3 regions of the Streptomyces sp. Ag109_O5-10 genome follow, and region 2 is predicted to be linked to each of the others. Evidence: riboswitches for the same ligand, from Rfam matches in the RefSeq annotation. Region 2 holds a riboswitch; each other region holds the start of a gene.
The links. Region 2 has a riboswitch for cobalamin ahead of BLW82_RS39885 (CbtB domain-containing protein). Riboswitches for the same ligand answer to the same signal wherever they lie in the genome.
Positions count from the first base shown of each region.

Region 1: it holds a riboswitch for cobalamin, as region 2 does, so the genes downstream of both, BLW82_RS33060 (cobalamin biosynthesis protein) here and BLW82_RS39885 (CbtB domain-containing protein) in region 2, are expected to answer to the same signal.
Region 3: it holds a riboswitch for cobalamin, as region 2 does, so the genes downstream of both, BLW82_RS30165 (prenyltransferase/squalene oxidase repeat-containing protein) here and BLW82_RS39885 (CbtB domain-containing protein) in region 2, are expected to answer to the same signal.

Region 1 covers NZ_FNTQ01000001.1:7,255,633-7,257,880, forward strand. Annotated here, with positions in the region: gene BLW82_RS33055 (cobyric acid synthase) at 1-343, opposite strand, end outside; gene BLW82_RS33060 (cobalamin biosynthesis protein) at 340-1,290, opposite strand; cobalamin riboswitch at 1,391-1,531, opposite strand; gene BLW82_RS33065 (hypothetical protein) at 1,688-1,915, opposite strand; gene BLW82_RS33070 (inorganic phosphate transporter) at 1,934-2,248, opposite strand, start outside.
Region 2 covers NZ_FNTQ01000001.1:8,756,079-8,758,326, reverse strand. Annotated here, with positions in the region: gene pgm (phosphoglucomutase (alpha-D-glucose-1,6-bisphosphate-dependent)) at 1-156, opposite strand, end outside; gene BLW82_RS39890 (CbtA family protein) at 357-1,112, opposite strand; gene BLW82_RS39885 (CbtB domain-containing protein) at 1,135-1,356, opposite strand; cobalamin riboswitch at 1,393-1,534, opposite strand; gene BLW82_RS39880 (enoyl-CoA hydratase/isomerase family protein) at 1,602-2,248, opposite strand, start outside.
Region 3 covers NZ_FNTQ01000001.1:6,616,790-6,619,037, forward strand. Annotated here, with positions in the region: gene BLW82_RS30160 (SCO2322 family protein) at 1-311, opposite strand, end outside; gene BLW82_RS30165 (prenyltransferase/squalene oxidase repeat-containing protein) at 314-1,537, opposite strand; cobalamin riboswitch at 1,649-1,779, opposite strand; gene BLW82_RS46360 (hypothetical protein) at 1,821-2,024, opposite strand; gene BLW82_RS30175 (antibiotic biosynthesis monooxygenase family protein) at 2,108-2,248, opposite strand, start outside.

The sequences.
Region 1 (2,248 bases), 1.5 Mb from region 2:
CGAGCAGCTTCTGCTGCCGGCCGCCGTGGTACCCGCGCGCGCTCAGCTCGCCGACGGGCTTGCCGAGCAGCACGACCTGACTGCTCTGCTCGCCGCCGGGCTTGAGCAGCACCGGGTTCATCAGCGCGGTCGGCTCCACCCGGCAGGCCTGCGCCTGCATGGCCTGCGCCCGCCCGATCTCGGCACCCTCACGCGTGACGAAGGAGTTGAGGGACATGTTCTGCGCCTTGAACGGCGCCACCTTCACGCCCTGCCGCACCAGCCACCGGCAGATACCGGCGGTGACGACACTCTTCCCGGCGTCGGAGGTGGTACCGGCCACGAGGAGACCGCCGTTGTTCATGACGCCCTTCCCGGGAGCGATCCGCGCAGCAGCGCCCCCGCCGCGCTCACCCCCAATGCCAGCCATCCCACCCGCCGCGACAACCGCACCGCCCGTTCGATGTCCGCGACCTGCACAGCCCGCCCCTCCCCGTTCAGCACCGGCCGGTGCTCGATCCGCCCCCCGTACGACAGCGTCCCCCCGAGCCGCACCCCCAACGCCCCCGCGAACGACGCCTCGACGGGCCCAGCGTTGGGACTCGGATGCTTCACCGCATCGGCCCGCCAGGCCCGTACGGCCCCCTGCCGGTCGTCCCCGGCCACCGCGGCCAGTACGGCGGTGAGCCGTGCCCCCGGCCACCCGGCCACGTCGTCGAGCCGCGCGGAAGCCCACCCGTAGCGCCGGTACCGGGGCGACCTGTGCCCCACCATGGCGTCCAGGGTGTTGACGGCCCGGAACCCCAGCAGCCCGGGGACGCCCCCCACGGCTCCCCACACCAGTGCGCCCACGACCGCGTCGCTGGTGTTCTCGGCGACGGACTCCACGACCGCACGGGCGATCCCGCCGGCGTCCAGGGCCTGCGGATCCCGTCCGCACAGATGCGGCAGCCGGGCACGGGCCGCCTCGACGTCACCCGCCTGCAGGGCCCGCCCGATGGTCTGGGCCTCACGGGAGAGCGAAGTGCCCCCGACGACGGCCCAGGTGGCGGCGGCCGTGAGCGCGACGGACGCGACGGCGGACGGGCGTACGACCCGCTGCGCCGCGGCACCCAGCGCCACGGCACCCCCGGCACACACGGCGGTGTGCAGCGCGCCCCACCCGCGGTGGTCCCGCCACAGCACCCGCTCCACGGCCCCGGCCGCCCGTCCGAACACGGCGACCGGATGCCCCCGGCGCGGATCGCCGAGCAGCAGATCACCGAGAAGACCGGCGGCGGCGCCGTACGCGAAGACGCGATCGGCACCCATCGGCTCAGCCGGCCGCGGGGTCGGGGACGGGCCGGGTACTCAACCTCGATCGGCAGCCGCGCATGGCGTTATGTCCTCACTCAGGGTGTCCGCGCCCTGGTTCGACGAGACCGGCGGTGGGAGTTCCTGGCTTCCGGGGATTGCTCCCCCGGTGACAGTGGCGGGACCGCGCCGGATTCACACCGGCTTCCTCCCTTGCCGCCGTACATGGCTCCGGAAGTCCACCACGCCCCCGGAAGACCCGTCAACTTGCCTTTGACCTGCGAGGGGAGTGTGTGGGAAGGCCCACACCGAGTGTCCGGCGGGGCCTGTGGGGTATGCGGAAGGCTCCTCTCCTGTCGGACGGAGAGGAGCCTTCGGAGCTCCGACGAGGCCCTTTGCGGCGGGCCTTCGGGTGTCAGGCCTTCGCCACGATCAGGTGGATGCCGTACGCCACCGCGGCCGCGCAGGCGGCGAAGCAGAGCCAGGCGGCCGTCACGGCCAGGGCCGCGGATCCGCCCTGGGCGGTGGCGCGTTCGCGGGCGGAGAGGCCCTTGATGCCGAGGGTGAAGAGGGCCACCAGACCCACGGTGGCCACGAGGCTGACGCCGAAGACGGAGCCGATGGCTGCCCAGTCGATGTTCATGTCGGATCTTCCTCGGGGTCAGACGGTGGCGGCCGGGTCGGTCGCGGGAGCGGCCGGGGCGGAGGCAGGGGCGGGGATGGTGGCGGTCAGGCCGTCCGTGACCGTGACCGGGCCCGCGGGCGGCGGGGTCACGGCGGCGATCGCCGTGGTCACCACGCCGGCCGGTTCCTCGGTGCCGACGACGTTGCTGCTGTCCACGACCTCGCGGCGGGAGAGCTTCCAGATCGCGGCGCTGGCGGCCACGAGGAAGACGGCGACGGCGGCCGTGCCCCAGTCGCCGAGGTCCGTCACGGACTCGGCGAGCGCGCCGACCACGGCGGCGGCCGGGAGGGT
Region 2 (2,248 bases):
CGTCAGCGACGATCCGCGGTGTCCCGAGGTGCCGAACGCCACCCGCTGGCCGGGGTCGGACGGGTCGGGGTGCAGCGCGTAGTAGGCCGTGACCAGCCGGGCCACGTCGACAAGGTCCTCCGGAGCCGCCGGCCGGCCCGCTCGCTCATGCGGCATGAGTCCACTTCCTCCGCAGTCGTTGATCGATCGCTCGCCGCCCATCTTTCCTTGTCGGCGGTCACGAGCGCGAGTACGGCACCGGCCGCGCGCCGAGGACACGGCGGGTTCGCGGCCGGTTCACGGCGCAGGTACCGCAGAGGACCCGCCGGACGGTTCCGGCGGGCCCTCTCGTGTCGTGCGGTGTGGCGTGGTGGCGGTCAGTGCGGAGCGGGCACCGTGCGCGCGGCGGCCGGGGCCTTCGCGGGCCTCGGGTCGAGGACGCGGTCGGCCAGCTCGCCGAAGAGCAGGCCGAATCCGCCCCAGAGCACCAGCTGTATGGCGAGCGCCGAGAGCCGGAACCGCCACAGCAGGGTGGCCGGGAAGTCCGCCGGCACCTCGTTGATCACCGGCAGGAACTGGTAGGCCAGCCCGATGACGACGGCGAACGCGCCCACCGCGAGAACGGTCGCCCACCAGGTGCCCAGCCGCGGCTGGAGCCGCTTGCCGAGGATGGTGGCGGCGACCGCTAGGAGCACGCTGAGCAGCATCATCAGGAAGTACAGCGTGGTCCGCTTGCCGATGGTGTCCGGGTCGCCCACCGACGGCGGGTTGGCCGGGTACTTCAGGAACGGCACCACGTACACGGTGGCCAGGGCGCAGCCGGACAGCAGCAGCGCCGTCGCCCGCGCCGAGAGACTGCCGACGCGGCCGAGGGCGAAGCAGAAGGCCAGGGCGGCGATGCCGCCGAAGGCGACCCCGTAGACGAGGACGCCGGTGGCGAGGCCGGCGGTGGACTGCAGGGAGCGGGAGACGACTTCCATCTCGTGCTCGTGCGAGTGGGCGTCCTCGAAGCTGATCGCCTTGTCGACGTTCGGCTCACCGAGGACGTAGGCGGCGACGAGGGCGAGCAGGCCGGCGGCCAGGCCAGCGAGCATGCCCCGCACCAGGAGGTTCCGGACCGTTGCGGAGTTCATGGGTGGTACGGCGCCCCTCGCGTCAGTGGCAGGGGAAGCCGAGCAGGTGGCGGGCGTCGTGCACCCACTCGTGGACGTCCGTGCCGCTGAACACGGAGGTGGCGCCCTGTTCGGCGCCGACGAAGTAGAGCAGGACCAGCATCAGGATGCCGAAGAAGACCGCCCAGGGAGCTATCGCGGACAGCGGCAGCTTGGCGGGAACGGCGGGGGTGTCGGCTGTCGGCGGAGCGACGGTCTGCGCCATGGCAGGACCTCCTCTGGGAGTTCGCGTCCCAACTCGGTGGTGCACAGGACGACGGCCACGGGTCTGACTCACGAGCAGCTGTGAGGCTCTCGCATACAGTGGCGCGACCGTCCCGGATTCTCACCGGGTTCCGTCTCGCCGTCGTCGATATCGGACAGACCGTACCGCGTGTCAGGAGCACGGCCAAGACCGCACCATCAGGCGTGATCTTCGTCTCGCGCCTGACGGGCGGCCGGTCGAGTGGGTCAGGCGGGTGGGGCGAGGCCCAGTTCGCGGTCGCCGAGGGGGGCGAAGAAGCGGTCGACGTCGGCGTCGGTGACCTCGGTGAGGGTGGCCGGGGACCAGCGCGGGGTGCGGTCCTTGTCGACGACCTGGGCGCGGATGCCCTCCACCAGGTCATGGGCGGCGAGGGAGGCGCAGGAGACGCGGTACTCCTGGTCCAGGACCCGTTCCAGGGTGCCCTGTCGGCGGGCCCGGCGCAGCGCCGCCAGCGTGACCTTCAGGGCGGTGGGCGACCTGGTGAGCAGGGTGTCCGCCGCCTCCTTCGCCGCGGGATCGCCGTGCGCGAGCAGCCGCTGGACGATCTCCTCGACGGTGTCGGCCGCGTAGCAGGCGTCGATCCACGCCCGCTGCCCGGCCAACTGCCCCTCGGGTGCCTGCCGTACCCGCCGGGCGAGTGCCTCGGGTACGGACAGGGCGGCGAGGTCGGCGACGAACGCGGGGATCGCACCGGACGGCATGCAGTGGTCGGCGAGTCCGCAGAGCACGGCGTCGGCGGCACCGATCGCGGCGCCCGTCAGGGCCAGGTGGGTGCCGAGTTCGCCGGGCGCGCGGCCGAGCAGATACGTGCCGCCGACGTCGGGCACGAAGCCGATCCCGGTCTCCGGCATGG
Region 3 (2,248 bases), 2.1 Mb from region 2:
TCGACGACCAGCGCCACCCGTTTCCGGCCCCCGACGGCTGGCGTGTCCGCGCAGATCGTGCCGAAGCCGGCCGTGCCGCGCGGCTGCGACGCGTCCGCCGAGTCCTCGCTCACCGCGAAGCGGAAGCCCTCGACCGAACCGTCGCCGGGCCGCGCGGTCGAGGGGCCCTGCGTGGCGTACGTCCAGCGCGCGCCGTTCCGCTCCCAGAAGGACCAGTAGCGGTAGCCGGTGGCCGCCGCCGGCCCCGCGGCCGTCGCGTACAGCGTCAGCGCGGCCAGGAGCAGCAGCCCCGCACGGCGGACCGCGGTCACGGTCACAGCTGCCGCTGCTTCCGGCGGCCGCTGAACAGGAAGCCGATGCCGATACCGGCGACGAGCCCGGTGCCGACGATCCACCACACGCTGTTGCCCGACTTCTTCCCCTCGTTCTTCGACTCGGCGTGCTGCGCGGCAGCCGCCCGCGGGGCCGGTCCCGTCGCGTTCAGCGCCGTCACCAGGTTCGTCCCGCCGAAGTCACGCGGGTCCGCGCCCATCGCGTGCGCGGCGAGGATCAGTTCGGCGTAGGCCGCGGGCCCGCTCTGCTCCGCCCACGGCGCGGCGTGCGCCTCCAGCCAGGCGTACGGCTTCTTCGCCTGCCCCGTCCAGCCCTGCGCGGCCAGGGCGACGACCGCGTCGGCGGTGTTGCCGTAGTCCGGCTGGGGCTTGGCACCGGCGAGCGCGGAGACGAGGTGGCCGCTCTTCGACATGGCGTCCGCCAGGTACGCGGCGCCGTTGCGGGCCACCTCCTCCCGCGTGGGCGTCCTGCCGGAGCCGGCACAGGCGGGACCCGTCGCCCGGGCCTTGCCGGCCGTCGTCACGAACCCCTTGCCGAGGGCCCCGAGCACCCCGGCCGCGGTCGCGTCCGCGTTGGCGGCCAGCTTCCCCTGCTTGTCCGGCTGGTAGGCGAGGGCGCCGCCGCCGTCCTGGCCGCAGGGGAGGGACCACTTGGCGAGGAGGTCGTACGGCGACCTGTCCGCGCTCGCGCCGGCCGCCGCGAGCGCGCCGACGACCACGCCGGTGGAGTTGGTGTCGCTGGGCGAGCCCGGGGTGTAGCCCCAGCCGCCGTCCTTGTTCTGCACCGACTTCAGCCAGGTCACCGCCCTGGTGGCGGCGGCGTCGTGCCCGCCGGCCGCCTTCAGCGCCTGTACGGCGGCGGCGGTGCTGTTCGTGTCGACCGTCACCTTGGCGTCGCAGGCCGCCGTCGGCTCGGCGCGGAACGCGGCGAACGCGCCGTTCGCGCACTGCTGCCCGGCCAGCCAGTCCACCGCCTTCGCGGCCGGGGTCACCCCCACCGCGCGCTGGGCCAGCAGGGCGAGGGACTGGCGCCAGACGCCGTCGAACCTGGGGTCCGCACCGCCGTACAGCCCCGACGGGCGCACCGTCGACGCGGACGGCGACGGGGACGTGGTGCCGGCGGCCAGCGCGGTCGTCGCGGGCATGGCGGCACCGATGACGGCGGTGGCGGCCAGCGCCCCGGCGGTGCGGCGGAGGACGGTCATGGTAGGCGGATGCCTCTCCCTGCGGGGAGCCGGGCAGCGCGGGAGAAGACCCCGGCGGCTCGGCTCCGTAAACCTCGACGGTGCCGTGCGACGACGGGCGCCGGCGCACATGAGCCGATCAACGTCCCGGGCGCGGCGGTCCGGCTTGCCACGGGTAGGTGGCTCACGGTTGCGGGTCAGCGCCGGAATTGCACCGGCTTCCCCCCGTACGGGTGATGACGACCTGGCTACCTTACCGGCCGCCCCGGGGAAGCTGAGAGGGGGCTGTGCCGGGACCGCTTCGTCAGGGTCGCGCCCTGACGGAGACACTGCTCGGGGCGGGGCGTTCGGCCGACGTGTACGAGGTCGGCGGGGCGTGGGTGCTGTGCCGGGACCGGGACGGCTGGGGGGACGCGGCCGCCGAGGGCGCGGTGATGGCGTACGTACGGGAGCACGGGTACCCGGCGCCCCGGGTGCGGCCGACCGGGTCCCGTACCGAACTGGTCATGGAGCGGCTGTCCGGGCCGGCCCCGCTGACGGCACTGCCGGCGGGGGAGGCGGCTCGGAGTGCTGGACGCGGCGGAACGCCTTCTAGCGTTCCGGCGCCGCGTCCGCGGCCTGCCCCCGCGTGAAGCCGTGGCTCCGTTCCACCTTCGCCACGTGCAGGGTGTAGCTCTCGTACCACTCGGCCCGCCCGCGCCGCTGCGCCGCGCGGTGCTCGGCGTCGGTGCG